DNA from 3 places in the Streptomyces sp. CG4 genome. Region 1 is predicted to be linked to each of the others. Evidence: riboswitches for the same ligand, from Rfam matches in the RefSeq annotation. Region 1 holds a riboswitch; each other region holds the start of a gene.

The links. A riboswitch is a leader RNA that binds a small molecule or an ion and turns the genes downstream of it on or off. The one in region 1 is predicted to bind cyclic di-AMP.
Region 2: it holds a riboswitch for cyclic di-AMP, as region 1 does, so the genes downstream of both, AB5L52_RS11780 (M23 family metallopeptidase) here and AB5L52_RS26365 (transglycosylase family protein) in region 1, are expected to answer to the same signal.
Region 3: it holds a riboswitch for cyclic di-AMP, as region 1 does, so the genes downstream of both, AB5L52_RS23310 (M23 family metallopeptidase) here and AB5L52_RS26365 (transglycosylase family protein) in region 1, are expected to answer to the same signal.

The regions. Positions count from the first base shown of each region.
Region 1 is NZ_CP163525.1:5,767,777-5,777,290, forward strand. Features, by position in the region: gene AB5L52_RS26330 (hypothetical protein) at 1-554, shown strand, start outside; gene AB5L52_RS26335 (protein kinase) at 593-2,086, shown strand; partial or broken gene AB5L52_RS26340 (peptidoglycan-binding protein) at 2,133-2,225, shown strand; gene AB5L52_RS26345 (SurA N-terminal domain-containing protein) at 2,381-3,037, shown strand; gene AB5L52_RS26350 (nucleoside triphosphate pyrophosphohydrolase) at 3,192-4,199, shown strand; gene AB5L52_RS26355 (cytochrome P450) at 4,291-5,664, shown strand; gene AB5L52_RS26360 (transglycosylase family protein) at 5,857-7,017, shown strand; cyclic di-AMP (ydaO/yuaA leader) riboswitch at 7,200-7,374, shown strand; gene AB5L52_RS26365 (transglycosylase family protein) at 7,377-8,066, shown strand; gene eno (phosphopyruvate hydratase) at 8,417-9,514, shown strand, end outside.
Region 2 is NZ_CP163525.1:2,585,264-2,594,777, reverse strand. Features, by position in the region: gene AB5L52_RS11790 (pitrilysin family protein) at 1-763, shown strand, start outside; gene AB5L52_RS11785 (M16 family metallopeptidase) at 760-2,148, shown strand; cyclic di-AMP (ydaO/yuaA leader) riboswitch at 2,359-2,518, shown strand; gene AB5L52_RS11780 (M23 family metallopeptidase) at 2,531-3,286, shown strand; gene AB5L52_RS11775 (GntR family transcriptional regulator) at 3,522-4,208, shown strand; gene AB5L52_RS11770 (HPr family phosphocarrier protein) at 4,356-4,637, opposite strand; gene AB5L52_RS11765 (GNAT family N-acetyltransferase) at 4,815-7,637, shown strand; gene AB5L52_RS11760 (DUF5998 family protein) at 7,863-8,459, shown strand; gene AB5L52_RS11755 (nucleotide pyrophosphatase/phosphodiesterase family protein) at 8,459-9,514, shown strand, end outside.
Region 3 is NZ_CP163525.1:5,137,644-5,147,157, forward strand. Features, by position in the region: gene AB5L52_RS23285 (MFS transporter) at 1-1,606, shown strand, start outside; gene ribA (GTP cyclohydrolase II) at 2,055-2,696, opposite strand; gene AB5L52_RS23295 (MarR family transcriptional regulator) at 2,877-3,395, opposite strand; gene AB5L52_RS23300 (dihydrofolate reductase family protein) at 3,466-4,599, shown strand; tRNA gene AB5L52_RS23305 (tRNA-Met) at 4,678-4,751, opposite strand; cyclic di-AMP (ydaO/yuaA leader) riboswitch at 5,085-5,253, shown strand; gene AB5L52_RS23310 (M23 family metallopeptidase) at 5,261-6,271, shown strand; gene AB5L52_RS23315 (aldo/keto reductase) at 6,342-7,286, shown strand; gene AB5L52_RS23320 (PrsW family intramembrane metalloprotease) at 7,358-8,671, opposite strand; gene trmB (tRNA (guanosine(46)-N7)-methyltransferase TrmB) at 8,717-9,514, opposite strand, start outside.

The DNA of each region.
Region 1 (9,514 bases):
TGCTGTTCGTGGCGATCGGGTTGTTCAGCATCGGCTTCCTGGCCTGGGCGATGATGCTGCGGCTGGCGGCCGTCACGCGCCGGTCGCTGGACTGGGGCCTGTTCATCGCGGTGCTGGCCGCCGACATCCTCAGCATCACGCTGCTGTCCGTCGAGCCCGGCGCCGAGATCCACACAGCGGCCGGCAACTTCGCCATGTTCCTGCTGCTCGGCACGCTCGTGGCCACCATCGTGTACTACCTCACCGCGGAGACCCGCCACTTCATGCGGCGCCGGCAGGCGTACGCGGCGCAGCGCCCGGCGCAGGCCGCGTACGCCTGTCCCGGTCCCGCGAGCCCGTACACCACGGCGACCGTACCGCCCGCGCCGGCCATGCCGGTCGGCCCGCACACCCCGCCCCCGGTGCCGCACACGCCCGTGCCCCCGCCGCCGCAGCGCCCGGCGCCCACCCACATCGACCAGGTGCGCGCCGAACTGGACGAGCTGAGCGACTATCTGCGCCGGCACGACGGACGGCACGACAGCCGGCACGACAGCCACGAGAGCGGAAGGTGACCGTGGCGACAGGACGTGTCGTCGCCGGCCGGTACGAACTGTCCACGCTCGTCGGACAGGGCGGCATGGGCCAGGTGTGGACGGCGTACGACCGGCGGCTGGACCGGCGCGTGGCAGTGAAGCTGCTGCGCCCCGACAAGGTGGCGGGCCAGGAGGCGGACGAGCTGCGCCGCCGCTTCCTGCGCGAGTGCCGGGTGACCGCGCAGGTGGATCACCCCGGTCTGGTGACCGTGCACGACGCGGGCAGCGAGGGCGAGGAACTGTTCCTCGTCATGCAGTACGTCGACGGCGTCGACCTCGCCGCCCATCTCGCCGAGCATGCCCCGTACCCGTGGCCGTGGGCGGTCGCGGTGGTCGCGCAACTGTGCGCCGTGCTGAGCGCCGTGCACGCCGTGCCGATCGTGCACCGCGACCTCAAGCCGCGCAACGTGATGGTGAAGCAGGACGGCACGGTCACCGTGCTCGACCTGGGCGTGGCCTCGGTCATGGACACCGACACCACCCGCCTCACGCACACCGGCTCCCCGATCGGCTCGCCCGCCTACATGGCGCCGGAGCAGGCGATGGGCGGCGCGGTCGGCCCGTACACCGACCTGTACGCGCTCGGTGTGCTGATGCACGAACTGCTCAGTGGTGACGTGCCGTTCGCGGGTTCGACGGCGCTCGGTGTGCTGCACCGGCATCTGTACGAGCCTCCCGTACCCGTGCGCCGGACCCGCCCCGAGGTCCCGGAAGCGCTGGAGCGCCTCGTGCTGCGGCTGCTCGCCAAGGACCCGCAGCACCGCCCGGGCTCCGCGCAGGAGGTGTACGAGGACCTGGCGCTGCTCCTGCCCGCGCGCGGAACGCCCACCGGGGCGCCATTGGACCCCACGCGCCCCTTCCTGCGCCCGCACGCTCCCTGGCCGGACCGCGCGCGGACCCCCGCGCCCCAGCCCGCCCCCGTCGCGCCGGCGCCACCGGTGGCCGGGAGGCCCGACGTCGCCGCGGCCGTGGACGAGGTCAAGCGGCTGCTGGGGGAGGGGCGCATCACCCAGGCCGTGGACACACTGGGCGCGATCCTGCCCGCTGCCGCCGAACAGCACGGCGCGCACTCCCCGGTCGTGCGCACCCTGCGCAAGCAGTACGCGGCCACGCTCATGGACGACGGCCAGTACCGGCGCGCGCTGCCCGAACTGCGCCGGCTCGCCGACGAACGCGCCGCCGAGGCCGGCCAGGCCGACCCGCAGTGCCTGCGCTACCGCTACGAGGCCGCGCAGTGCCTGGAACAGCTCGGCGAACCGGCCGCGGCGCTCGCCGGGTACCGCGCGCTGCTGCCGTACTACGAGAACCAGTACGTCTCCGGCGACCCGCAGCTCGCCCACGAGGTCCGCCGGCGCATCGGCCATCTCCTGCTCGCCGTCGGCGACCGTCCGTCCGCCCACGACACCCTCGCACGGCTGCTGATGGACGTGGAGCGACTGCACGGCCCCGGCTTTCCGATGGCCCTGGAGATCCGGCGCACCCTGCAGTGGCTGGGCCAGGTGCGGGGGTAGCGGGGGCGGTTGGCACCGCCGCGGCCACCAGTACCTGGTCAACAGCCAGTACCTGGTCAACAGTAAGGAGACGTACGGCGGGGTCACGCTCACCGTCGACCGGGACGTGTGGGAGGCGCCGGTGGCCATTGCGGGCTGATCCGGCGGCCAGGCCGGTGACCTCACGGGGCGGGGCGGTGCCCGAAGAGCGTGCGAATCGTTGGTCGAATGGGTTGGCCGCGGGCTGCCCACTGCCTACCATCGATCACCGCAAGACTTTGTGCACCGTCGCACAATCTCCCCTTGGAGGTTCCCTTGCACCGCCGCCGTCGCACCGCGCTCGTCCTCACCGCCGCGATCGCCGCCGCGGCACCCCTGCTGACCGCCTGCGGAGACGACGCGCACCCGGGCGCCGCGGCCGTCGTCGGAGGGCAGCGGATCACCGTCGCCCAGCTGCAGAACAGGGTCGACGAGATCCGCAGGGCACAGCGGGCCGCGGTACCGGACGAGACCCAGTACCAGCAGGTGCTCGCCTCCACCAGCAGCCTCACCCGCGACACCCTGCACAACCTGGTCCTCGACCGGGTGCTGCACCGCGCCGCACAGGACGCGGGCGTCTCGGTCACCCGCAAGGAGGTCCAGCAGCTGCGCACGGGCCTGGAACAGCAGGCCGGCGGCGCCAAGGGGCTGGAGACGGCCTGGCTGCAGAAGTACGGCATCGCCCCCGCCCACCTCGACGAGAACCTCCAGCTCCAGCTGGAGGCGCAGAAGCTGGCCAAGAGACTCGGCACCGACACCAGCCAGCCCGCCTTCTGGAAGGCCCTGTCCAAGGCCTCCCAGGAGCTCCACGTCGACCTCAACCCGCGCTACGGCGCCTGGGATGTGCAGAAGAGCAGCCGCGTGGACACCAAGACGCCCTGGGTGCGGGAGGTCACGACGTCGGCGGCCGGCGGGCAGCCGGTCACGGCTTGACGCGGGGCCGGGCCCGGCGCCGGACGCCGGAACGGTACGGCGACACGGCGCGGGACGGGGTGACCGAGCGAACTCCGGTCATACGATCACACGATCCACCCCGGCCTGTGGATAACCGAATCCGTCCGTTGCCGCCGTGGGTTACGTTCGGATCGTGAACGCATCCCGCTCCGACCTCGCCCCTGCCGCCGACCCCGGTCGCATCGTCCTGCTCACCACCAGCCACCGCGTCGCCCCCGGCCTGCTGTCCTGGCCCGCCTGGCAGGCCCTGCGTGCCGCCGACGCCGTGCTGTGCGCCGACGGAGCGCATCCGCAGCTGCCGTATCTGCGCGAGGCCGGGATAGCGGTGGCGGAGGCGTCCCCCACTGCACAGGAGCTGGTCGACTCCTGCGCCGGCGGGCGGACGGTGGTGGTCGTGGCCACGGGTGAGGGAGAGCCCGTGCTCACCGACGGCCTGGCCCGGCTGGCCGGCTCCGGGCGCGTCTCGATGCCGGAGCTGGAGCTCCTGCCGGCCTCGTACGACCTGCCCGGCGCCCGGCTGCTGGACCTCGTGCAGGTCATGGACCGCATCCGCGTGGAATGCCCCTGGTCGTCCCGGCAGACCCACGAGGGCCTCGCCAAGTACGGCATCGAGGAGGCCTACGAGCTGGTCGAGGCGATCGAGGCCGGCGACCGCGAGGAACTGCGCGAAGAACTGGGCGACGTCCTGCTCCAGGTCGTCTTCCACTCCCGGATCGCCGAGGAGCACCCGGACGCCCCGTTCTCCATCGACGACGTGGCCGGCGGCATCGTCGCCAAGCTCGTCCACCGCCACCCGCATGTCTTCGGCGACGAGACGGCCGAGACACCGGAGGACGTCAAGGAGCACTGGCTGCGCACCAAGGCCGAGGAGAAGCGGCGCACCTCGGTCACGGAGGGCGTCCCGCTCGGCCAGCCCGGCCTGGCCCTCGCCGCCAAGCTCGCCTCCCGCGCCCGCACGGCGGGCCTGGACGTCCCCCTCCCCCAAGGCGAGGACGTCGGCTACGCACTCCTCGCCCTCGCGGTCCGCGCCGAAGCCTCCGGCGTCGACCCGGAGGCCGCACTGCGAGCGGCGGCTCGCGCGTACCGGGACGCGATACGCCAGGCGGAGGGCACGGAGAAGAGAGCGCCGGAGCAGGCCTAGGGAACGGGCAGGTGCCGAGGGCGCGGTACCGGCGAAACGGGGAGCGGTACCGGAGAAAGGGGGAGCGGGTGTGGCCGGATACCGTCGAGGGGTGACCGACCAGCACCACCCCCCGACCGCCGCCGACGCCACGCCGACCGCCGCCGACGCCACGCCGACCGCCGCCGACGCCGCGCCGGACGCCGCGCCGGACTCCGCGCCCGCCCTCTTCACGTGGGAGTTCGCCACCGACCCCTACCCGGCCTACGCCTGGCTGCGGGAGCACGCGCCGGTGCATCGGACGCGGTTGCCCAGCGGGGTCGAGGCGTGGCTGGTCACCCGGTACGCCGATGCCAAGCAGGCCCTCGCCGACCAGCGGCTGAGCAAGAATCCCGCGCATCACGACGAGCCCGCGCACGCCAAGGGCAAGACCGGCATTCCCGGCGAGCGCAAGGCCGAGCTGATGACGCATCTGCTGAACATCGACCCGCCGGACCACACCCGGCTGCGCCGACTGGTCAGCAAGGCGTTCACCCCGCGCCGGGTCGCCGAGTTCGCGCCCCGGGTGCAGGAGCTGACCGACCAGCTCATCGACCGGTTCGCGGAGCGGGGCTCGGCCGACCTCATCCACGAGTTCGCCTTCCCGCTGCCCATCTACGCCATCTGCGACCTGCTCGGCGTCCCCCGTGAGGACCAGGACGACTTCCGGGACTGGGCGGGCATGATGATCCGGCACGGCGGCGGGCCGCGCGGCGGAGTCGCACGGTCCGTCAAGAAGATGCGCGGCTACCTCGCCGAGCTGATCCACAAGAAGCGCGAGGCGCTGCCCGCCGAGCCCGCGCCCGGCGAGGACCTCATCTCCGGCCTCATCCGCGCCTCCGACCACGGCGAGCACCTCACCGAGAACGAGGCCGCCGCGATGGCCTTCATCCTGCTTTTCGCCGGTTTCGAGACCACCGTGAACTTGATCGGCAACGGCACCTACGCCCTGCTCACCCACCCCGAGCAGCGCGCCCGGCTCCAGCGGTCCCTGGCCGGCGGAGACAAGGATCTGCTGGAGACCGGAGTGGAGGAACTCCTGCGCTACGACGGCCCGGTGGAGCTGGCGACCTGGCGGTTCGCCACCGAGCCGCTCACCGTCGGCGGGCAGGACATCGCGCAGGGGGATCCGGTGCTCGTGGTGCTCGCGGCGGCGGACCGGGACCCGGAGCGGTTCGCCGACCCGGACGTGCTGGATCTCTCCCGGCGTGACAACCAGCACCTCGGTTACGGCCACGGCATCCACTACTGCCTCGGCGCGCCGCTCGCCCGGCTGGAGGGCCAGACCGCGCTCGCCACCCTGCTCACCCGCCTGCCCGACCTGCGGCTCGCCGGCGATCAGGCCGAGCTGCGCTGGCGCGGCGGGCTCATCATGCGGGGCCTGCGCACCCTGCCCGTGGAGTTCACCCCGGCCGCCGGCAGAGCCGTAGCACGGGCACAGTCGTAGCACGGGCACAGCCGTAGAACCGGCAAAGCCGTAGCAGGGTTAACACGAAGCGGGTTCAACTCTGTGATCTTCACGTGATCTGCGCGGCATTAACTTGTGACAAGTGATCGTCTGCCGATACGTTCACCCATCGGCGTGGCGACGTGCATCACGGCGCCGCGCCGGTCCCGCTGTCGCACGAAAGGCATCCGCATGCTCTCCGGGAACGGTCGTCACCGTCGCCCCCGTCAGGCTCCGGCCCTCCTCGTCGCGGCCGGAGTGACCGGCTCCGCGATCGCCATCCCGCTGCTCGGCGCCGCGAACGCCAACGCGGCCGACGGCACCACATGGGACAGGGTCGCCCAGTGCGAGAGCGGCGGCTCCTGGAGCGCGAACAGCGGGAACGGGTACTACGGCGGACTGCAGATCTCGCAGGACGACTGGGACAAGTACGGCGGCACGCAGTACGCCGACAGCGCCGACCAGGCCAGCCGCTCCCAGCAGATCGCCGTCGCCGAGAAGATCCTCGCCGACCAGGGCACCACGCCATGGGCCATGTGTGCGCTGACCGCCGGTCTGACCTCCCACTCCGGTTCGGTCGACGTGGACCCCGGCGTCAGCGGCTCCGGTGGGTCGGGTGGCGCGAGTGACGGGTCCGGCTCCGCCGGCGGCTCCGGCCCGTCCGGTCTGGCGGACTCGTCCTCGCCCGGGTCGAGTTCCGGTTCCAGTTCCGGCTCCGGCACCGGCTCCACGTCCGGCACCGGCTCCGAGTCGGGCGCAGGCTCGGGCTCGGGCTCCGGATCCGGTTCGGATTCCCCCGGTTCGGATGCCTCCGGCTCCTCCTCGTCCGGCGCGAGCGCCACGCCGGCCCCCGGCTCGACCCCGGGCAAGGACGCCACCGGGACCCCGGAGGCGACCGACGGCTCCACAGGTGCGAGCACCCCCAAGTCCGACAAGGATGACAAGGCTCACAAGTCCGACTCGAACGGCGACGGGAGCCGGCAAGGGAGCGAGGGCTCGCCCACGGCGACGCCCGGCGCGGACGAGTCGGACAATTCCCGGCAGTCCGACGGCTCTTGGAGCCTGATTGACACCGGCGCGCTCAGCAGCGGTGGACGTCACCGTGGCGGGAGTGCGGACGAAAGCGCGGCAAACGGTCAGAACGACGCACAGTCCGGCCGTCACGCCGGGCGCGAACGGGACACGTACACCGTCCGCGAGGGCGACTCCCTCGCCTCGATCGCCGACTCCCTTGGCGTCGACGGCGGATGGCACGCGCTCTATGACGGCAACAAGAACGTCATCGGGGCCGACCCGAACCACATCACCGCCGGTCAGACCCTGAAAGTCGGGGGCGAAAAGGACGCCGAATAACGGCAGTTGGCGCCCCACTTCGCGCTTAATGTCCGGTTTGGCGAAAGTGTGGGATGAGTCTCAGAAGCCCTGATCGTCTTTGAAATTCCGCCGATCACCTGTCTACGGTCAGGACCGCTCGTCACCACGAGCCCCGGCATCCGCAACGCCGAGTCCTGCCAGCGGTTGCCCGGGAACAGTCGTCGCGTCATGCGCCGTAGGCAGGAGCGGGGGACCCAAGGTAGGCGCCGGAACCGGCAGTTGATGCCGGAACCGGCTTGGGGTGAAGCCGCAGGCCCGCGACAGCGGGCGTGCGGCCGGGCAACTCAACCGGCCCGAACCCGACAGCTCACCTCGCAGGCGTCGGTGAGGGGATCTCCATGCTGTTCTCCGGCAAGGGCAAGCACCGTCGTCCGTCCAAGGCTGTCCGCGTCGTCGCGCTCGCCGGTGTCACCGGTGCCGCCGTCGCCGCGCCGCTGATGGCGGCCGGCAACGCTTCTGCCGCCACCGCCTCCGAGTGGGACACCGTCGCCCAGTGCGAGTCCGGCGGCAACTGGTCCATCAACACCGGCAACGGCTTCTACGGTGGCCTGCAGTTCTCCGCCTCCACCTGGGCCGCGTACGGCGGCACCGCCTACGCCTCGACCGCCAACCAGGCCACCAAGGCGCAGCAGATCGCCGTCGCCGAGAAGGTCCTCGGTGCGCAGGGCAAGGGCGCCTGGCCGGTCTGCGGCACGGGCCTGTCGAGCGCCGCCTACAACGGCTCCGCCCCGAGCACCACCTCGTCGAGCCAGGGCACCGGCACCACCACCCGCTCCACCGACCAGCAGGCCGCCACCCGCTCCACCGAGCGCACGGCCCCGGCGAAGAGCAAGACCGTCACCACCCCGACCGGCAAGAAGGTCAAGAAGGGCGACGGCGAGTACAAGGTCGTCACGGGTGACACCCTCAGCTCCATCGCCGAGAAGCACCACGTGGCCGGCGGCTGGCAGAAGCTGTTCCAGCTGAACAAGGACATCGTCGAGGACGCCAACCTCATCTACCCGGGCCAGCAGCTGCACCTGAAGTGACACATCCGGCTCCGGCCGGATCCGCAGCGCCCTCACATCCCCACCCCCCCACACTGAGGCTCCCGTGAGGGTCCCCCCGTCCCCACGGGCCCCCCGCCCCGGCGCGTGTTCCCCCGTACGCGCCGGGGCGGGGTCTTTTGTGTCTCGCCCCGTTTCCCCACTCTTCAGCCCGGCATCACCGGAGCCCCCATTTGTTCCGTCGGTGAACAATGGGTACCGTCTGCATGTCCCTCACCATCCACGGGTCGGTCGGTCGGTGGCCGATCCCCCGGAGACGGTTAGGCTCTAGTCGCAAGGCACAGCCGTAAGGCACACCACCTCGCACTTCCAGCGTCACATCCAAGAAGGAGATGCTCGTGCCGTCCATCGACGTCGTCGTAGCCCGGGAAATCCTGGACTCCCGAGGCAACCCCACGGTCGAGGTCGAGGTCGGCCTCGACGACGGCAGCACGGGTCGTGCCGCCGTCCCGTCCGGCGCCTCGACCGGTGCCTTCGAGGCCATCGAGCTGCGCGACGGTGACTCCAACCGTTACCAGGGCAAGGGCGTCGAGAAGGCCGTCCTCGCCGTCATCGAGCAGATCGGCCCGGAGCTGGTCGGCTACGACGCCACCGAGCAGCGCCTGATCGACCAGGCCATGTTCGACCTGGACGCCACCGACAACAAGGGCTCGCTCGGCGCCAACGCCATCCTCGGCGTCTCCCTCGCCGTCGCCCACGCCGCCTCCGAAGCCTCGGACCTCCCGCTCTTCCGCTACCTGGGCGGCCCGAACGCGCACCTGCTGCCGGTGCCGATGATGAACATCCTGAACGGCGGCTCGCACGCGGACTCCAACGTGGACATCCAGGAGTTCATGATCGCCCCGATCGGCGCGGAGTCCTTCTCCGAGGCCCTGCGCTGGGGCGCCGAGGTCTACCACACGCTGAAGAAGGTCCTGAAGAACAAGGGCCTGTCCACCGGCCTCGGCGACGAGGGCGGCTTCGCCCCGAACCTGGAGTCCAACCGCGCCGCCCTCGACCTCATCATCGAGGCCATCAAGCAGGCCGGATACGTACCCGGCGAGCAGATCGCGCTCGCGCTCGACGTCGCCGCGTCCGAGTTCTACAAGGACGGCAAGTACGAGTTCGAGGGCAAGTCCCGCTCGGCCGCCGAGATGACCGAGTACTACGAGGAGCTCGTCGCCGCGTACCCGCTGGTCTCCATCGAGGACCCGCTGTTCGAGGACGACTGGGCCGGCTGGAAGGTCATCACCGACAAGCTCGGCGACAAGGTCCAGCTCGTCGGCGACGACCTGTTCGTCACCAACCCGGAGCGCCTGGCCCGCGGCATCGAGGAGGGCACCGCCAACGCCCTGCTGGTCAAGGTCAACCAGATCGGCTCGCTGACCGAGACCCTGGACGCCGTCGAGCTGGCCCAGCGCAACGGCTACAAGTGCATGATGTCCCACCGC
Region 2 (9,514 bases), 3.2 Mb from region 1:
CGTGCAGACCCTCGCCTGGATCGAGAAGTACTTCGGATCGATCCCGTCCCACGACGGCAAGCCCGCGCCGCGCGACGGCGCCCTGCCGGACGTCATCGGCGAGCAGAAGCGCGAGGTCGTCGTCGAGGAGGTCCCGGCGCGCGCCCTGATGGCCGCCTACCGGCTCCCGCAGGACGGCACGCGCGCGTGCGACGCGGCCGACCTGGCCCTGACCGTCCTCGGCGGCGGCGAGTCCTCCCGCCTGTACAACCGGCTGGTGCGCCGCGACCGTACGGCCGTCGCGGCCGGCTTCGGCCTGCTGCGCCTCGCCGGTGCGCCCTCGATGGGCTGGCTGGACGTGAAGACCTCCGGTGACGTCGAGGTGCCGGTCATCGAGACCGCCATCGACGAGGAGCTGGCCCGGTTCGCCGAGGAGGGCCCCACGCCCGAGGAAATGGAGCGCGCCCAGGCCCAGTTGGAGCGCGAGTGGCTGGACCGGCTCGGCACGGTCGCCGGCCGCGCCGACGAACTGTGCCGGTTCGCCGTCCTGTTCGGCGACCCGCAGCTCGCCCTCACCGCCGTCAAGCGCGTCCTGGAGGTGACCCCCGAGGAGGTCCAGGAGGTCGCCAAGGCCCGCCTGCGTCCCGACAACCGCGCGGTCCTCGTCTACGAGCCGCTGTCCGCCGATTCCGCCGAGCACACCGAGGAAGCGGGGCGCGGCGAGGACCCGGAGCAGGAAGCGACCGTAGAGGCCGCCAACGAGAACGAGGAGACGGCCAAGTGACCGAGCTCGCCACCATGGACTTCCACCCCCAGCCGCAGCCCGGCGAGGCCAAGCCGTGGGCGTTCCCGGCCCCGGAGCGCGCCGCGCTCGACAACGGCCTGACGGTGCTGCGCTGCCACCGCCCCGGCCAGCAGGTCGTCGCCGTCGAGGTGCTGCTGGACGCGCCCCTGGACGCCGAGCCGGCCGGCCTGGACGGCGTCGGCACGATCATGGCGCGGGCCTTCTCCGAGGGCACCGACAAGCACTCCGCCGAGGAGTTCGCCGCCGAGCTGGAGCGCGCGGGCGCCACGCTGGACGCGCACGCCGACCACCCGGGCGTCCGGCTCAGCCTGGAGGTCCCGGCCTCCCGCCTGGCCAAGGGCCTCGGCCTGCTCGCCGATGCCCTGCGCGCGCCCGCGTTCGCCGAGAGCGAGGTCGAGCGGCTGGTCCGCAACCGCCTGGACGAGATCCCGCACGAGCTGGCCAACCCCTCCCGCCGCGCCGCCAAGGAGCTCTCCAAGGAGCTGTTCCCGGCGGCCTCGCGCATGTCGCGCCCGCGCCAGGGCACCGAGGAGACGGTCGAGAAGATCGACGCCACCGCCGTACGCGCCTTCTACGACCGGTATGTGCGCCCCGCCACGGCCACCGCGGTCGTGGTCGGCGACCTCACCGGTATCGACCTGGACGCCCTGCTCGGCGACACCCTGGGCGCCTGGAGCGGCACCCCGGGCGAGCCGCGGCCCGTGCCGCCGGTGACCGCCGACGACACCGGGCGCGTGGTCATCGTGGACCGCCCCGGCGCCGTCCAGACGCAGCTGCTCATCGGCCGCGTCGGCCGCGACCGGCACGACCGGGTGTGGCCCGCCCAGGTGCTGGGCACCTACTGCCTCGGCGGCACCCTCACCTCCCGTCTGGACCGCGTCCTGCGCGAGGAGAAGGGCTACACCTACGGTGTGCGCGCGTTCGGGCAGGTCCTGCGCTCTGCCCCGGACGGCTCGGGCGCCTCGATGCTGGCCATCAGCGGCTCCGTGGACACCCCCAACACCGGCCCCGCGCTGGACGACCTGTGGAAGGTGCTGCGCACCCTCGCCGCGGACGGTCTGACCGACGCGGAGCGGGACGTGGCCGTGCAGAACCTCGTCGGGGTGGCGCCGCTGAAGTACGAGACCGCGGCGGCCGTCGCGAGCACGCTGGCCGACCAGGTCGAACAGCACCTGCCCGACGACTTCCAGGCGACGCTGTATCAGCAACTGGCGGCGACGGGCACGGTGGAGGCCACGGCGGCCGTCGTGAACGCCTTCCCGGTGGACCGGCTGGTCACCGTCCTCGTCGGTGACGCCTCCGAGATCAAGGCGCCGGTGGAGGCGCTCGGCATCGGTGAAGTGACCGTCGTGCCGGCCGAGTAGCGGCACGCACGCGTGGGGCCCTGACGACCTACGGGTCGTCAGGGCCCCTGTTGTTCCACTCCCTTCTCCAGATGCCCGATTTGCGGCGGAGGTTGCCTGTCTGCCCTGTGGGATGCGCTACAAAAACCTGGTTCGGTTTGGGTTTGGAAGGCGCGTTTCCGTAGCGTCGACCGGGCTGTTCGTCAGGCAGTGCGCCGCACCCGCGGCACCGGACAGCCATCGCCGAGTCCCCGTACGGCGCGAGCCAGGGGAGCCGGGGACCCACCGTCCCTGGGGTGAATCGGGCGCCCGCGCGGCAGCGAGGGGCCCGTAGGAGACCTTCCTGCTCCGAACCCGTCAGCTAACCCGGTAGGCGAGAGGGAAGGAAAGGACCAGCCACTTCATGGCGTTCATGTGCGCCACCGGGAAGCATCGCAAGCCCGGCCGGGTCAAGCGCACCACCGCTCAGGCGGCCGGTATCGCGGCCCTCACCACCACCGGTGTCATCGGCTCCCTCGCGGCCGCCCCGGCGTTCGCCGCCGAGAACTCCGCCGAGCAGACCGGCCTCACCCCGGTGATCACCGTCGGCGACGACATCGCCGCGCAGATCGACGCGCAGGCCGCCGCCCAGAAGCGGGCCGCCGAGCGGAAGGCGGCCGAGGCGGCCGCGGCCGAGGCGGCGGCGGAGAAGGCCCAGCAGGAGCGCGCGGCCAAGGCTCGCGCCGCCCGCGAGGCCGAGCGCGAGCGGCTGAACGCCTTCGTCGCCCCGATAGCCGACTCGTACGTCTCCACGGGCTACAAGGTCAGCAGCTCCCTGTGGTCCTCCGGCTCGCACACCGGTATCGACTTCCACGCGGCGACCGGCACGCCGGTCCACGCGGTCGGCTCCGGCACGGTGGTCTCCACCGGCTGGGGCGGGGCGTACGGCAACCAGATCGTGATCCGGATGGCCGACGGCATGTACACCCAGTACGGCCATCTGTCGTCCATCGGCGTCTCGGCCGGCCAGCAGGTGACCCCGGGTCAGCAGATCGCCCTGTCCGGCGCGACCGGCAACGTCACCGGCCCGCACCTCCACTTCGAGGCCCGTACGACCCCCGACTACGGCTCGGACGTCGACCCCGTCGCCTACCTCCGCGAGCACGGCGTGAACGTCTGACCCCTCCGCCGGCCCCTCCGCGTGTGCGGCCCCCAGGGCCCGGCGCGCCCGGTTTCCGCGGCCCCGGCTCACCGAGCCGGGGCTTTCGCCGTTTTGCGCGGTGTGGGCCGTGCCCGCTGACCAAAAAATATCCATGGAATCCGACCCGCCGTCGGAAATTCCGACGCATTGGAATAGAGTCACGGAACACGCGTCCATCGTCGACGTTTCACGGGGATTAAGGCGGAGGTCGGTCATGCGTATTCCGGCGCACTCGGTGTGCACGGCGATCCGGGACGACATCGTCGCCGGTGTCCACGTGCGCGGCGGCCGCCTCACCGAGGAAGTCCTGGCCCGCCGCTACGGCGTCTCGCGCGTTCCCGTCCGCGAGGCCCTGCGCACCCTGGAGGCCGAGGGCTTCGTGGTGACCCGCCGGCACGCGGGCGCGTGCGTGGCCGAGCCGACCGAGCAGGAGGCCGCCGACCTGCTGGAGATGCGCATGCTCCTGGAGCCGCTCGGGGCCGCCCGGGCCGCACAGCGGCGCACGGAGGCCCATCTGAAGGTGCTGCGCGGCCTGGTCAGGCTGGGCCAGGAGCGGGCCAGGCGGGGGCACAGCGAGGATCTGCGCTCACTCGGCGGCTGGTTTCACGAGACGCTCGCCCAGGCCTCCTGCAGCCCTTCGCTGACCGCGATGCTCACCCAGCTGCGCCACAAGATCGCCTGGATGTACACCGTGGAGGCGTCGCCGAGCCCGGCGGAGTCCTGGGCGGAGCACGGCGCCATCGTCGACGCGGTGGCGCGCGGCGACGGCGAGCGTGCGCGGGCGGTCATGGCGCTGCACGCCGAGCGTGCGACCGGCGCGCACAGGCTGCGATTTCCCGGGGGTACAGAACGTGTGAGGACTTCGCAACACGCCGTAAACATGTCGGGCCTCCGGCATTAACACGCGCGCCGTATACAAAGAGGCGGGGTTATTCGGCGCGGTGTATTTCCGTTGCCCTAATTCCGGTGTGCACGCAATGAGCCCGGAAACACCGGAGCCGCGCCGCCCGAAAAGGGCACCGCGGCTCCGGCATTCAGGTGCGCTTACTCAGACCGTCTCGGGCAGTTCCTCGAGGCCTTCGGCCACCAGCTTCGCCAGACGGTCCAGGGCGATGTCCGCGCCCTCGGCTTCGGAGGCGAGGACGATCTCCTCGCCACCCTGGGCACCCAGGCCCAGGACGGCCAGCATGGAGGCCGCGTTGACGGGGTTGCCGTCAGCCTTGGCGATCGTCACCGGGACGCCTGCGGCCGTGGCGGCTCGGACGAAGATGGAGGCGGGGCGGGCGTGGAGGCCCTCGGCCCAGCCGACGTTGACGCGGCGCTCAGCCATGTGTTGCTGCCCTTCAGTCTTCAGGGTTGTCTAGACCAGTTTCCCATATCGTGAAGCATGCCCGGATCGGACCTTCGTCCTGTCCCGGTGCGGCGTCGGACCGCGGCCTCGATCCGACTTCCGTCCTCCACAGACTGCCCCGCGCCGTTGTCGGACGCGAGCCGTACTCTGGGGCCCATGCAGACCCCGGCGGACCGGCAGGACCGGCGCGAGTACCCCGCCCACTGGGAGGCGGACGTGGTGCTGCGCGACGGAGGCACCGCGCGCATCCGGCCCATCACCGTTGATGACGCCGACCGCCTGGTCAGCTTCTACGAGCAGGTCTCGGACGAGTCGAAGTACTACCGCTTCTTCGCGCCGTACCCACGCCTGTCCGCCAAGGACGTCCACCGCTTCACGCACCACGACTTTGTGGACCGGGTGGGACTCGCGGCCACCATCGGCGGCGAGTTCATCGCCACCGTACGCTACGACCGCATCGGCGCCGACGGCCTGCCCGCCTCCGCGCCCGCCGACGAGGCCGAGGTCGCCTTCCTGGTGCAGGACGCGCACCAGGGCCGCGGGGTCGCCTCCGCCCTGCTGGAACACATCGCGGCCGTCGCCCGCGAGCGCGGCATCCGTCGCTTCGCCGCCGAGGTGCTGCCCGCCAACTCCAAGATGATCAAGGTGTTCACGGACGCCGGCTACACCCAGCAGCGCAGCTTCGAGGACGGCGTCGTCCGCCTGGAGTTCGACCTCGAACCCACCGACCGCTCCCTCGCCGTCCAGCGCGCACGGGAACAGCGCGCCGAGGCCCGCTCGGTGCGACGGCTGCTCGCGCCCGGCTCGGTGGCGGTCATCGGCGTCGGCCGCGCCCCCGGCGGGGTCGGCCGCAGCGTCCTCGGCAACATCCGGGACGCCGGTTACGGCGGCCGGCTGCACGCCGTGAACAAGGCATTCCCCGGGGACCTCAAGGAGGTCGACGGGGTGCGGGCGTACCGGTCCGTGCGGGACGTCGAGGACCCCGTCGACCTCGCCGTCGTCGCCGTACCGGCCGAGTACGTGCCCGGTGCGGTCGCCGAGTGCGGTGAACACGGGGTGCAGGGGCTCGTCGTGCTCTCCTCCGGATACGCCGAGAGCGGGCCCGAGGGGCGCGAGCGGCAGCGGGCGCTCGTGCAGCAGGCGCGCGCCTACGGCATGCGGATCATCGGCCCGAACGCCTTCGGGGTCATCAACACCTCGGCGGACGTCCGGCTCAACGCCTCCCTGGCCCCGGAGATGCCGCGCCCCGGCCGCATCGGGATGTTCGCCCAGTCCGGCGCCATCGGCATCGCCCTGCTGTCCCGGCTGCACCGGCGCGGGGGAGGGGTCACGGGGGTCACGGGCGTGTCCACCTTCGTGTCCGCCGGCAACCGCGCGGACGTCTCCGGCAACGACGTCCTCCAGTACTGGTACGACGACCCCGAGACCGACGTCGTCCTCATGTACCTGGAGTCCATCGGCAACCCCCGCAAGTTCGCCCGCCTCGCCCGGCGGACGGCGGCGGCGAAGCCGCTGGTCGTGGTGCAGGGCGTCGGTTCCGTGCCCCAGGGACACGCGGTACGGGCGACCCGGCTGCCGCACGCCATCGTCTCCGCGCTGCTGCGGCAGGCCGGGGTGATCCGGGTCGACACGATCACCGAGCTGGTCGACGCGGGGTTGCTGCTCGCGCGGCAGCCGCTGCCGGCGGGGCCGAGGGTGGCGATCCTCGGCAACTCCGAGTCGCTGGGCGTGCTGACGTACGACCGGTGTCTGGCGGAGGGATTGCGGCCGGCGCGGCCACTGGATCTGACGACGGGGGCGACGGCGGCGGACTTCCACGGGGCGCTGGCGCGGGCGTTGGCCGACGACACGTGCGACTCCGTCGTGGTGACGGCGATCCCTGCCATCGGGGAAGCGTCGCCGGGGGACGCGGAGCTGGCGGAGGCGCTGCGGTCGGCTGCCGCGGCCGTGCCGGGGAAGCCGGTGCTGGTGGTGCATGTGGAGCTCGGCGGGCTCGCGGAGGCGTTGTCGGCCGCGGCGAGTACGGCACCACAGGCCGCCCAGCGGGCCTCCGGCACCGGCGGCGGTGCCCACCCTGCCCCACTCCCGGCTCCGCTCGAACCTCTCCGGGACGGCACCCGGCTCATCCCCGCCTACCCCGCCGCCGAGCGGGCCGTGCGGGCGCTGGCCGAAGCCGTGCGGTACGGGCAGTGGCGGCGGGAGGCCATGGACCCGGGGAAGGTGCCCGAGTACGAGGACATCGACGAGAAGGGGGCCGCGCGGCTGATCGGTGAGCTGCTCGCGCGCGGGGAAGGGCTCACCATCTCCGACGCGGAGACCTGCGAGCTCCTCGGCAAGTACGGCATCCCGGTGCGGCGCGCGCTGCCCGCCCCCACCCGCGACGCCGCCGCCGAAGCCGCCCGCACCCTCGGCTACCCGGTGGCCCTGAAGGCCACCGCCCCGCACCTCAGACACCGCGCCGACCTCGGTGGCGTACGCCTGGACCTCGCGGACGAGGAGCAACTGCGCCGGGCGTACGCCGAGTTGACCGAGCTGTTCGGGCCGCCGGAGGAGCTGCGGCCGGTGGTGCAGGGGATGGCGCCCAGGGGCGTCGACACGGTCGTACGCGCGGTGATCGACCCCGCCGCCGGGGCGGTGCTGTCCTTCAGCCTCGCCGGTGCCGCCTCGCAGTTGCTCGGGGACATGGCGCACCGGCTGATCCCGGTCACCGACCGGGAGGCGACCTCGCTGGTGCGGTCGATCCGCACGGCACCACTGCTGTTCGGCTGGCGCGGCTCCACCCCCGTGGACACCCCGGCGCTGGAGGAGCTGCTGCTGCGGGTGTCCCGGCTGGTCGACGATCATCCGGAAGTCGTCGCCGTCACTCTGGAGCCGGTCGTCGTCGCCCCGCACGGCGTGAGCGTCCTCGGCGCCACGGTACGGCTCGCACCGCCGCCCGCCCGTGACGACCTGGGCCCGCGCACGATGCCGGCTTACTGAGGCCGCCGGCCGCCCGCGACCGCCTCGCCGCCGTCACCGGGTCTCGCGGTCACTGCCGCGCCCCGTGGCCGGGGGCTTCCGGTGCGTGCGCGGGTGCGGGATCCTGGTGGGTTCTCGCCCACGCGGCAGAGCCGCACAGCGAGCACGGCCCCGCGCCCCCGCGGCCGGCCGCACCCGCGGCGGCTTCCCGTGACCGGCCCGGACCCCCCTTGCCCACGGATTAGGATGGACGCCATGGCCAAGACCAGTACGACGACCCAGGGGCTGCGCGCGGCGATCGAGCGCAGCGGCTACTACCCGGCCCTCGTGGCCGAGGCCGTGGAGGCCGCTGTGGGCGGCGAGCCCATCCGGTCGTACCTGGTCCACCAGGAGACGACGTTCGACCAGAACGAGGTCCGCCGGCATGTGACCGTCCTGGTCCTCACCGGCAACCGCTTCATCGTCAGCCACACCGACGAGCAGGGCGCCGACAGCACCTCCCCGACGCCGTACGCCACCACCTCCACCGAGTCCGTGAAGCTCGGCCGGATCTCCTCGGTCGTGGTCAGCCGCGTGGTCGCGAACCCCGAGCAGTACAAGCCGGGCACGCTGCCCCGCGAGGTCGTGCTGACCATCGGCTGGGGCGCGGTGAGCCGCATCGACCTGGAGCCCGCCGCCTGCGGCGACCCCAACTGCGACGCCGACCACGGCTACACGGGCAACTCCACGGCGGACGACCTCAGCCTGCGCGTCAGCGAGGCCGGGGACGGCCCGGAGACGGTGCGCCAGGCGCTCGCCTTCGCCCAGGCCATCTCGGAGGCGACCGCGGACGTCACCCGCTGATGTCCCAGCTCTCCGCCTGGGACCACCCGGAACCGCTCGCCCTGGACACCGCGCCGCTGCCCGAGTACGGCACCGGCTCTCTCGCCGACCTGCTGCCCACCCTGGCCGCCGGCCTGGGCGTCCCCGGTATGACCGCCACGATCCCGGAACTGACCGCGGCCGACCGGGTCTGTGTCTTCCTGATCGACGGGCTCGGCTGGGAGCAGCTGCGGGCCCACGCCGACGAGGCTCCCTTCCTGGCCTCGCTGCTCGGCAGCTCGCGCGGCGGCACCGGCCGCCCCCTCACCGCCGGTTACCCGGCGACCACCGCGACCTCCCTCGCCTCCGTCGGCACCGGCCTGCCGCCCGGCGCCCATGGCCTGCCCGGCTACACCGTGCGCGACCCGGCCACCGGGGCGCTGATGAACCAGCTCCGCTGGCAGCCGTACACCGATCCGCGCGCCTGGCAGCCGTATCCCACGGTCTTCCAGCGGGCCCACGAGGCCGGAGTGCACACCGCACAGGTGACCTCGCCCGCCTTCGAGCACACTCCGCTCACCCGGATCGCACTCAGCGGCGGCGGCTTCCACGGCCGGCTGAGCGGCGAGGACCGCATGGACCTCGCGGCCGGGCAACTGGCCGCCGGGGACCGCTCGCTGGTCTACACGTACTACTCCGAGCTGGACGGCGCCGGACACCGCTACGGCGTCGCCTCCGACACCTGGCGCGGCCAGCTGATGTACGTCGACCGGCTCGCCCAGCGCCTCGCCGAGCAACTGCCGCCGCGCAGCGCGCTCTACGTCACCGCCGACCACGGCATGGTCGACGTCCCGTTCGACGACGAGCACCGCTTCGACTTCGACACGGACTGGGAGCTGCGCGCCGGAGTCGCCCTGCTCGGCGGCGAGGGCCGGGCGCGGCACGTGTACGCGGTGCCGGGTGCCGAGAACGACGTACTGACCTGCTGGCGCGAGGTGCTCGGCGAGCAGTTCTGGGTGGCCTCCCGGGACGAGGCGATCGCGGCGGGCTGGTTCGGGCCGCACATCGACGAGCGGGTGTACGCCCGGCTCGGTGAC
Region 3 (9,514 bases), 630 kb from region 1:
CGCCTGGGACGCGGGCAGCCTCATCGCCTTCCGGGCGGTGCAGGGGCTCGGCGGCGGGCTGCTGCAACCGGTCGGCATGACGATGGTGATGGGCGCCGCCGACCGCAGCCGGCTAGGCCGTGCGATGGCCGTGGGCGGGCTGCCCATCCTCGTCGGGCCGGTCGCCGGCCCGGTGCTCGGCGGCTGGCTGGTCGACGCCGCCTCCTGGCACTGGATCTTCCTGGTCAACGTACCCGTCGGCGCCCTCGCCCTGGCACTCGGACTACGACTGCTGCCGCCCGACGCGCAGACGCCCGGGACCGGCCCAGCGTCCGCGACCGATCCGGTGTCTGGGATCGGCCCGGCGTCTGGGACTGGCCCGACGATCGCGACCGGCCCGGCGTCTGGGACTGGCCGGACGATCGCGACCGGCCCGGCGCTCGGGACTGGCCCGACGACTGCGACCGGCCCGGCGTCCGGGATCGGCTCGGCGTCCGGGATCGGCTCGGCGTCCGGGATCGGCTCGGCGTCCGCGACCGATCCGGCGAGCGGGACTGGCCCGGCGTCTGGGATCGGCCTGACGTCTGGGACTGGCCCGACGATCGCGACCGATCCGGCGTCCGGTACTGATCCGGCGTCCGGGACCGGACTGACGTCTGGGACTGGCACTACGTCCGCGACCGATCTGGTGTCCGCGACAGGCCTGACGTCCGGGATCGGCCCGGCGTCCGGGACTGGCCCGACGACCGCGACCGGCCCCACAACCGCATCCGATCCGGTGACCGGAACCGATCCGGCGCCCGGAACCGACCCCACGACCGCGACCGGGCGTACCGCTGCCCGGCTGGACCTGCCCGGCCTGTTGATGCTCTCGCCCGGCCTCGCCCTGCTCCTGTACGGCCTGGCCCGGGGCGGCGAGCGCGGCGACTTGCTCGCACCCGGCGCCCTCGTGCCGGCCCTTGCCGGCGCGGCCCTCGCGGCGGGCTTCGTACGCCGGGCCCTCACCGCGTCCGCACCCCTGCTGGACCTGCGGCTGCTGCGCGATCGCACCTTCGCCGCCGGTATCGGCACGCTCGCGCTGTTCACCTGCGGCTACTTCGGCGCGATGCTGCTCGGCCCGCTGTACTGGCAGCAGGAGCGCGGCCTGAGCGCCACGGCGGCAGGGCTGCTGGGCGTGCCGACGGGTCTTGTCGTCGGTACGACCATGCAGTTCGCGGCGCGGCGGATCGACAAGGTGGCGCCGCGCCGGCTGATCCCGGCCGGCATCGCGGTGGCCGCCTTCGGGATGGCGCTGCTGGCCTGGCAGACCGGGGTGCCCGGGGTCGCGCCCTGGCGGATCGTCGCCTCGGCGATGGTGCTGGGCCTCGGCGTCGGCGTGGTGCTGCTGCCGACGATGACCACCGCGAGCCGGGAGCTGCCCGGGGACCGGCTGGCGGCGGCGAGCACCGCGCTGAGCATCAACTCCCAGCTGGGCGCGTCCGTCGGAACGGCCGTCCTGTCGGTGGTGCTGGGTCAGGCGGGCATGTCCCCGGCCGGCTTCCGCACCACGTACGCCGTGGCGGCGACCCTGCTGGCCCTGGCGGCACTGCCCGCCATGCGGCTGCCGGGCCGGCGGCAGCCCGCCTGACCGCGGTCCCGGGCGACGGTCGTCCCACCTGCCCGTCGTCCCACCTGGCGGTCCTCCCCGGCCGGCGGTCTTCCCACCTGGCGGTCGTCCCACCTGGCGGTCGTCCCACCTGGCGGTCGTCCCACCTGGCGGTCGTCCCACTGGGGTCGTCCCGGCCAGCGGTCGTCTCACCTGCAGGTCGTCCCACTTGCCGGTTGCCCCACCTGCCGGTCGTCCCGGCCGGCGACAGCCCGCCTGACCGCGGTCCCGGCCGGCGGTCGTCCCACCTGCCCGTCGTCCCCCCAGGCCGGCGTCCCCCAGGCCGGCGTCCCCCCAGGCCGTCGTCCCCCCTGCCGGTCGCCCGGCCGGCCGTCGCCCCCCAGGCCGTCGTCCCACCTACCGGTCGTCCCGCCCGCCCGTCATCCCCGCCCGCCCGTCATCCCCGCCCGCCCGTCGTCCCCGCTGGCCGTCAGCCCGCGTTCCGTTCCGTCAGTTCGGCCAGCGGCAGGGTGTGGCGGGTCTGCAGGACCTTCGCGCGCAGGTAGCGGACGTTGTGGGCCGTGGTGAAGACGCCGGTCGGCACCCGGTCCCGTACGACGACGCCCAGTTCGCGCAACTGCTCCGCCTTGTCGGGGTTGTTGGACAGCAGGTCCAGTTCCTCGATGCCGAGCGCGGTGAGCATCTGCCCGGCGGCCGTGTAGTCGCGGGCGTCCTCCGGCAGGCCGAGCGCGGCGTTCGCCTCGTAGGTGTCGAGGCCCTGGTCCTGCAGGGCGTAGGCGTCGAGCTTGTTGTAGAGGCCGATGCCGCGGCCCTCCTGGCGGAGATAGAGCAGGACGCCGCCGCGGTCGGCGATGCGCTCGACCGCCTCGCGCAGCTGGGGACCGCAGTCGCAGCGGGCCGAGCCGAAGACGTCACCGGTCAGGCACTCGGAGTGCAGTCGCACCAGCGGGACGGAGCCCGGGGCCGGGTCGCCGAGGACGACGGCGACGTGCTCCTGACCGTCGGCCAGGCCGTGGAAGGTGACGAGTTCGGCGTCCACGCTGTAGCCGTCGTGGAAGCGCAGCGGTACCCGGACGCGGGCGCGCGGCGTGGCGGCGGGGGTGTCGGGCATGCGGGTCCCTCCGAGAGCGGCAGCTGCTTCAGATTTGAAGCAGCGGGTTCGGAGGGAACCCTATCCATGTTTCAAACTTAAAGCAATTGTTTTCCGGGTGTCGGGTGTGACTTACGGGTGCCAGTGGGTGCGGGTGGGTGCCCGGTGGGTGCGACTGGGTCCCGATGGGCGCCGTGGGACTCAGGAACCGGAGCAGGACGACCGGCGCCGCCACGGGACGTCGTCCGTCCCGGCGTCGCCGCCCTCGTCGCCCTGCAGGCCGCGCGCGACCCCCGTGAAGATCTCCTCCAGCTGCCCCACCTGCTCCGGCGTGAGCCGGTCGAACAGGGTGGCGCGCACGGTCGCGACGTGTCCGGGCGCCGTATGCTCCAGCACGGCCATCCCCTCGTCCGTCAGCACGGCGATGCTGCTGCGCTTGTCCCAGCGGCAGTTCTCCCGGCGCACCAGCCCGTCCCGTTCGAGACGGGTCACCGCATAGGTCAGCCGGCTGCGCGTGATCTTCAGTGTCTCGGCGAGGTCGGTCATGCGCAGCCGCCGGTCGGGCGCGTCGGACAGATTGGCCAGCACGGAGTAGAACAGGTGCGGCATGCCGGCGTCCTGCTGGAGCTGTCGGTCGATCGCGTCCTCCAGGAGGTGCGTCGCGGCGAGATACGCGCGCCAGGCGCGCTGCTCCTCGGGGGTGAGCCAGCGGGTCGTCATGCCGCCAGTGTAGGTTTGTTTCAAACTTGAACCAAGGCCGACTTCGCCACTTCCCAGGGAGAGCACGCCGATGCCGTACCCGTACGTGCTGCTGTCCGCCGCCGTCTCCCTCGACGGCTACCTGGACGACACCGGCCCCGAGCGGCTGCTGCTGTCCAGTCCGGCCGACTTCGACCGGGTCGACGCGGTACGGGCCTCGGTCGACGCCATCCTCATCGGCGCCGGCACCATCCGCGCCGACAACCCGCGGCTGCTGGTCAACTCCGCCGAGCGCCGCGCGGCCCGCCTCCGGGAGGGCCGGTCGGAGTATCCGCTGAAGGTGACCGTCACCGCCACCGGTGCCCTCGACCCCGACGCAAAGTTCTGGCACACCGGCGGCGACAAGCTCGTCTACACGACCGACCAGGGTGCCGAGCAAGCCACCCGCCGCCTCGGCGGCACCGCCGACGTCGTCCCGCTCGGCCCCGAGCTCGACTGGCGCGCCGTGCTGTCCCACCTGCACGACGTGCGCGGCGTACGGCGGCTGATGGTCGAGGGCGGCGGCACGGTCCACACCCAGCTGCTGCGGCAGGGCCTCGCCGACGAGCTGCAGCTGGTCCTCGCCCCGCTGTTCGTCGGCGACCCGGCCGCGCCCCGCCTGTTCGGCCCGGGCGGCTACCAGTCCGGCCGGCTGCGGCTGACCGAGACCCGCCGGATCGAGGACGTGGTCCTCATGCGCTACGAGCCCACGGCCCCCGGCACCGGGCCGCTCCCCACCGCCGCCGACCGCCACTGGCTGCGCACCGCCTGCGAACTCGCCGCGCTGTGCCCGCCCTCGCCCACGGCGTTCAGCGTGGGTGCGGTGGTGGTCGCCGCCGACGGTACGGAGCTGGCCCGTGGCCACTCGCGCGAGGGGGCCGACCCCGTGGTCCACGCCGAGGAGGCGGCGCTGGCCAAGCTCGACCCGGCGGACCCGCGGCTGGCCACCGCCACCGTCTACAGCAGCCTGGAGCCGTGCGCCCGGCGCGCCTCCCGCCCCGCGCCGTGCTCCGAGCTGATCCTCCGGGCGGGGGTACGGCGGGTGGTCACGGCGTGGCAGGAGCCGGACACGTTCGTGGACGCGGCCGACGGGACCGGGGTGCTGGTGAAGGGGGGCGCCGAGGTGGTCGTACTGCCGGAGTGCGAGGAGCAGGCCAAGGCGCCGAACAGGCATCTGGTGGAGTGACGCGCCCGGAGGATGCTCAGGGCCGGTGAAAACACCCAGGGCCCGGAAACCATTGGTTTCCGGGCCCTGGGCCTTCAGTAGCGGGGACAGGATTTGAACCTGCGACCTCTGGGTTATGAGCCCAGCGAGCTACCGAGCTGCTCCACCCCGCGTCGTTGTGACTCCAGTGTACGCCATGCGCAGGACAGCTTGCACACCGGTTAACCGCGGCATGTCCTCCTCGCCCCGGCCGCCCCGCGGTCGGGCCCTGATCGTCTTCACCCACGGTGACCGGACGACCGCCCTCCGCATAACATCTGAGACACCATCAAAAACCCGGATACTCCTGAACGGCGACCAACTCGCCCGATTTGCAGCGGTCGTGACCGGTAAGTCCCCACTGGAAAGCGTTAATGATCAAGCCGAACGGCTTGGAAAGTGACTCTGAGGTCTATTAACGTTCGATAACGCAGCGCGGTCGTCCCAGCCGTCACAAGAGGCGGCTCCGTGCGCACGCGCCGAATCCCGTAAGGGAACCGGGGAACCACCACCTTGGGGTGAATCACGCGCATACTGACGTGAACTCGTCGAGTCCACGCCCGGTATACGCGCGTAGGAGACCTTCCTGCTCCGAACCCGTCAGCTAACCCGGTAGGCGGAGGAAGGAAAGGAGCACGCCCGAGTGGCGTCCAACCGGCCCGCCCCAGAAGCCCCGTTCGAGCCCGCGCAAGCCGAGCCGGATACCTTCGGCTACGGCGCCTACCGTGCGGAGGAGGGCCCCTGGGAGGAGTGGAACCCCACCGAGGAATCCCTCAACCCCGTCCGCGGCCGGCACCGCGTCGCCAAGCAGCGCGGCGGATTCGCGCGCAGCTCCACCGTCCTCGGCGTCGGTGTGATGGCCGCCGTCGGCGCGGGCGGCATGGCCAGCGCCAACACCGGCAAGCCGCCGGTCTCCATATCCCTGCCCGACTCGGTGACCCACTTCTTCGGCGAGGACTCCGCCCACCAGCACCAGGCCACCGCCACCGGGCTCAGCAAGGTCGGCGTGACCACCGACAGCGGTGACAGCGGCGATGCCGGCGAGGCCCTGCGCAACCGGATCATGGCCCAGGCCGAGCATCAGCAGAGCAAGGCCGACAGCAAGGCCACCGCCGCCGCCGAGAAGCAGACCGCCGACGCGGCGGCCAAGGCGGAGAAGGAGGCCGCGGCCAAGGCTGCCGCCGCCAAGCAGAAGGCGGAGGCCGACGCCGAGCAGGCGGCCGAGGCCAAGCGGCTGGCGGAGCTGGCCAAGCAGTACCAGCTGCCCGTCGTCTCGTACACGATCACCGGCACCTTCGGTCAGCCCGGCGCGATGTGGTCCTCCGGCTACCACACCGGTCTCGACTTCGCCGCCCCCACCGGCACCCTCATCAAGGCCGTCCACAGCGGCACGATCACCGAGGCCGGCTGGGCCGGCGCCTACGGCTACCGCACCATCCTGACCCTGGACGACGGCACCGAGCTGTGGTTCTGCCACCAGTCCTCGATCAACGTCTCGGTCGGCCAGAAGGTCTCCACCGGCGATGTCATCGGCCGCATCGGCGCCACCGGCAACGTCACCGGCCCGCACCTCCACCTGGAGGTCCACCCGAACGGCCAGGCGTCCGCCATCGACCCGGCGCCGTGGCTGCGCGACAAGGGCCTCAACCCCTGACCATGGCATGCGTGTGAACGCGACGCCGGCGGCGGAATGAGATCATCCACCGTCGGCGTTGATGTGGAACATGACGTCTTTGCGCACACTCGGCTCTTCCGACCTCGAGGTCTTCCCGCTCTGCCTCGGCGGCAACGTCTTCGGCTGGACCGCCGACGAGGAGACCTCCTTCGCCGTCCTCGACGCCTACGCGGCGGCGGGCGGCAACTTCGTCGACACCGCCGACTCCTACACCGCCTGGATCGAGGGCAACAAGGGCGGCGAGTCGGAGACGATCATCGGCAAGTGGGTCAAGGCGCGCGGCAACCGGGACCGCGTCGTCATCGCCACCAAGGTCAGCCAGCACCCCGAGTACCAGGGCCTGTCCGCCGCCAACATCAAGGCCGCCGCCGACGCCTCCCTGCGCCGTCTGGACACCGACTACATCGACCTCTACTACACCCACTTCGACCAGCCCGAGGTGCCGGTCGAGGAGATCATCGGCGCCCTCGACGAGCTGGTGAAGGCCGGCAAGGTCCGGCACATCGCCGCCTCCAACATCAGCCCCGAGCGCCTCAAGGCCTCCCTCGACTTCTCCGACCGCGAGGGCCTGGCCCGCTATGTCGCCCTCCAGCCGCACTACAACCTGGTCTCCCGCGACACCTACGAGGGCCCGCTGCAGGACCTGGCCGCCAAGGAGGGCCTGTCCGCGGTGCCCTACTTCTCGCTCGCCGCGGGCTTCCTGACCGGCAAGTACCGCCCCGGCGCGACGGTCGACAGCGCCCGCGCGAACCGGGCCCAGCAGTACGCGGACTCCGAGCGCGGCCACAAGGTCCTCGCGGCCCTGGACGAGATCGCCGCCGCGCACGACGCCCCCGTCGCCACGGTCGCCCTCGCCTGGCTGGCCGCCCAGCCGACCATCACCGCCCCGATCGCCTCGGCCCGCACCGTCGACCAGCTCCCGGCTCTGCTGGCGGCGGCGGACCTGAAGCTGACGGACGAGGAGGCGGCGAGCCTGACGGAGGCGTCGGCGTAAGGCACCCGTAGGTCACCTTTCCGCCGCGACGGCGTGTTCCGGCGGTGCCGGACTATCGGCGACCCGGAGGGCTACGACCGGTACGGGTTGTACACGGAGTAGGGCGCCGCCGGATATCCGTACCCCGGCCACGCCGTCGCCACTGGTGCCGCGTGCACCGGCCAGGCCGGCGCGGCCGCCCGGGCCGCATACTCCAATGCGGTCCGGGCCGTGTCCCGCCGCTTCCACAGCTCGTCCAGCAGCTCCCGCTCCCGTACGACGAAGTCGGCCCCGGCCTTCCCCTGGCGCCCCCGGCGCCGCAGAAACGCGAGCGACGTGGCGTACGCCTCGTACTGCGCCACCGCCCGCGCCGCCGTCCGGCCGTGGTGGTGCCGGGCGTAGTCGCGGGCCGTCCGCCGCGCCGCCATCGACCCGAGCGCGAACGGCTCGGCCGGCCCCAGCCACCCGGCCAGCACATACGCCGGCAGCTCCTCCCGCACGGTCCGCAGCTCCCGCTGCCGCGTCCAGATCGCGAGCCAGGTCAGCAGCCCGAACACGGGCACCATGAACGCGCCGTAGACGGCGAAGAACCCGAACTCGCCGAAGGTGGAGGAACCGTTCCAGAAGGCGTGCATGCTCATCGCGAGCAGCAGACCGCACAGCGGCAGCAGCACCCGCCGGACGCGCTGGCGCTCGGCGGAGAGCGCGGAGATGCCGAAGCCGAGGCCGGTGAGGGTGGTGAACAGGGGGTGCGCGAACGGGGACATCACGATGCGCACGAAGAAGGTGGCGGCGGTGACGGAGGCGATGCCGCCGTCGCCGGTGAGCTGGTCGGTCCCGAAGGCCGTACCCAGGTAGAGGATGTTCTCGGTGAACGCGAACCCGGTGGCGGTGATCCCCGCTATCACCACCCCGTCCACGATCCCGGTGAAGTCGCGTCGGCGGAAGAGGAAGACGAGCAGGACGGCCGCGGCCTTGGCGGACTCCTCCACGATGGGCGCTATCACGGTGGCGCCGAGGGTGTTCGCACTGGCCGGATCGGCGGTGGCGGTGGCTATCCACTTGGTCGCGAAACTGTTGGCGACGATCGCTATCAGCGCGGCCGCGCACGCGCCCCAGGCGAAGGCGAAGATCAGATTCCGCCAGGGGCCCGGCGCCACCCGGTCCAGCCAGCGGAAGGCGGCTATGAGCCAGGGCACGGGCAGCATGGCCAGCCCGATCCCGACGAGAAACCCCTCGGTACCGGTCTGCCGGCGCACCAGCGCGAGGATGACCAGACCGGACAGCGCCAGCAGCGTGATCAGCGCCCCGTACCGCACCCACCTGCGCTGCCACCAGTGCGGATGGCGGAGCACCAGGCCCTCGGGGCCCGGGGGATACGTCGGAAACGGAGGACTGGTGGCCACGGCATCGACCCTAACGGTGACGGGACGAGGGGCTGGAGCGGTTTATCAGCCCTGGTGCGGTTCGCGTGATCGGTCCTGGTGCGGTACGCGACGGAACAGCAGATCGTTCACCACATGTCCCTTGTCCAGTCCCTGACCCTCGAAACGGGTCAGCGGCCGGAACTCGGGGCGCGGCGCGAAACCGCCGTCCGCCTGTGTGTTCTCGAAGTCGGGGTGCGCGGTGAGCACCTCCAGCATCTGCTCGGCGTACGGCTCCCAGTCGGTCGCGCAGTGCACGAGCGCACCGGGCTTCAGCCGGGTCGCGGCCAGCGTCAGGAACTCGGGCTGGATGAGCCGCCGCTTGTGATGCCGCTTCTTGGGCCAGGGGTCCGGGAAGTACACCCGCAGCCCGTCGAGCGCGTCGGGGGTGAGCATCTCCCGGAGCAGGATGATCGCGTCGCCGTTGCCGACCCGGACGTTCGCCAGCCCCTTCCGGTCGGCGAGGTTCAGCAGATTCCCCTGACCCGGTGTGTGCACGTCGACGGCGAGGATGTTGGTGTCCGGGGCCCCGGCGGCCATCTGCGCGGTGGCCTCGCCCATCCCGAAGCCGATCTCCAGCACGACGGGCTTGTCGTTCCCGAACAGCTCACCGAGATCGATGACCTGCTGCCCGTCGATGTCGAGCCCCCACTGGGGCCACAGCCGCTGCAACGCATCGGCCTGCCCCGCGGTCACCCGGCTCCGCCGCGGCTGAAAACTCCGGATCCGCCGCTCGAAGTGCGACCCGGCGGGATCCGCCTTGGGCCCGTCCGGAAACCGCGGCTCCCCCTTGGCCCGGGTATGCCGAACGGAGACACCTGGGGC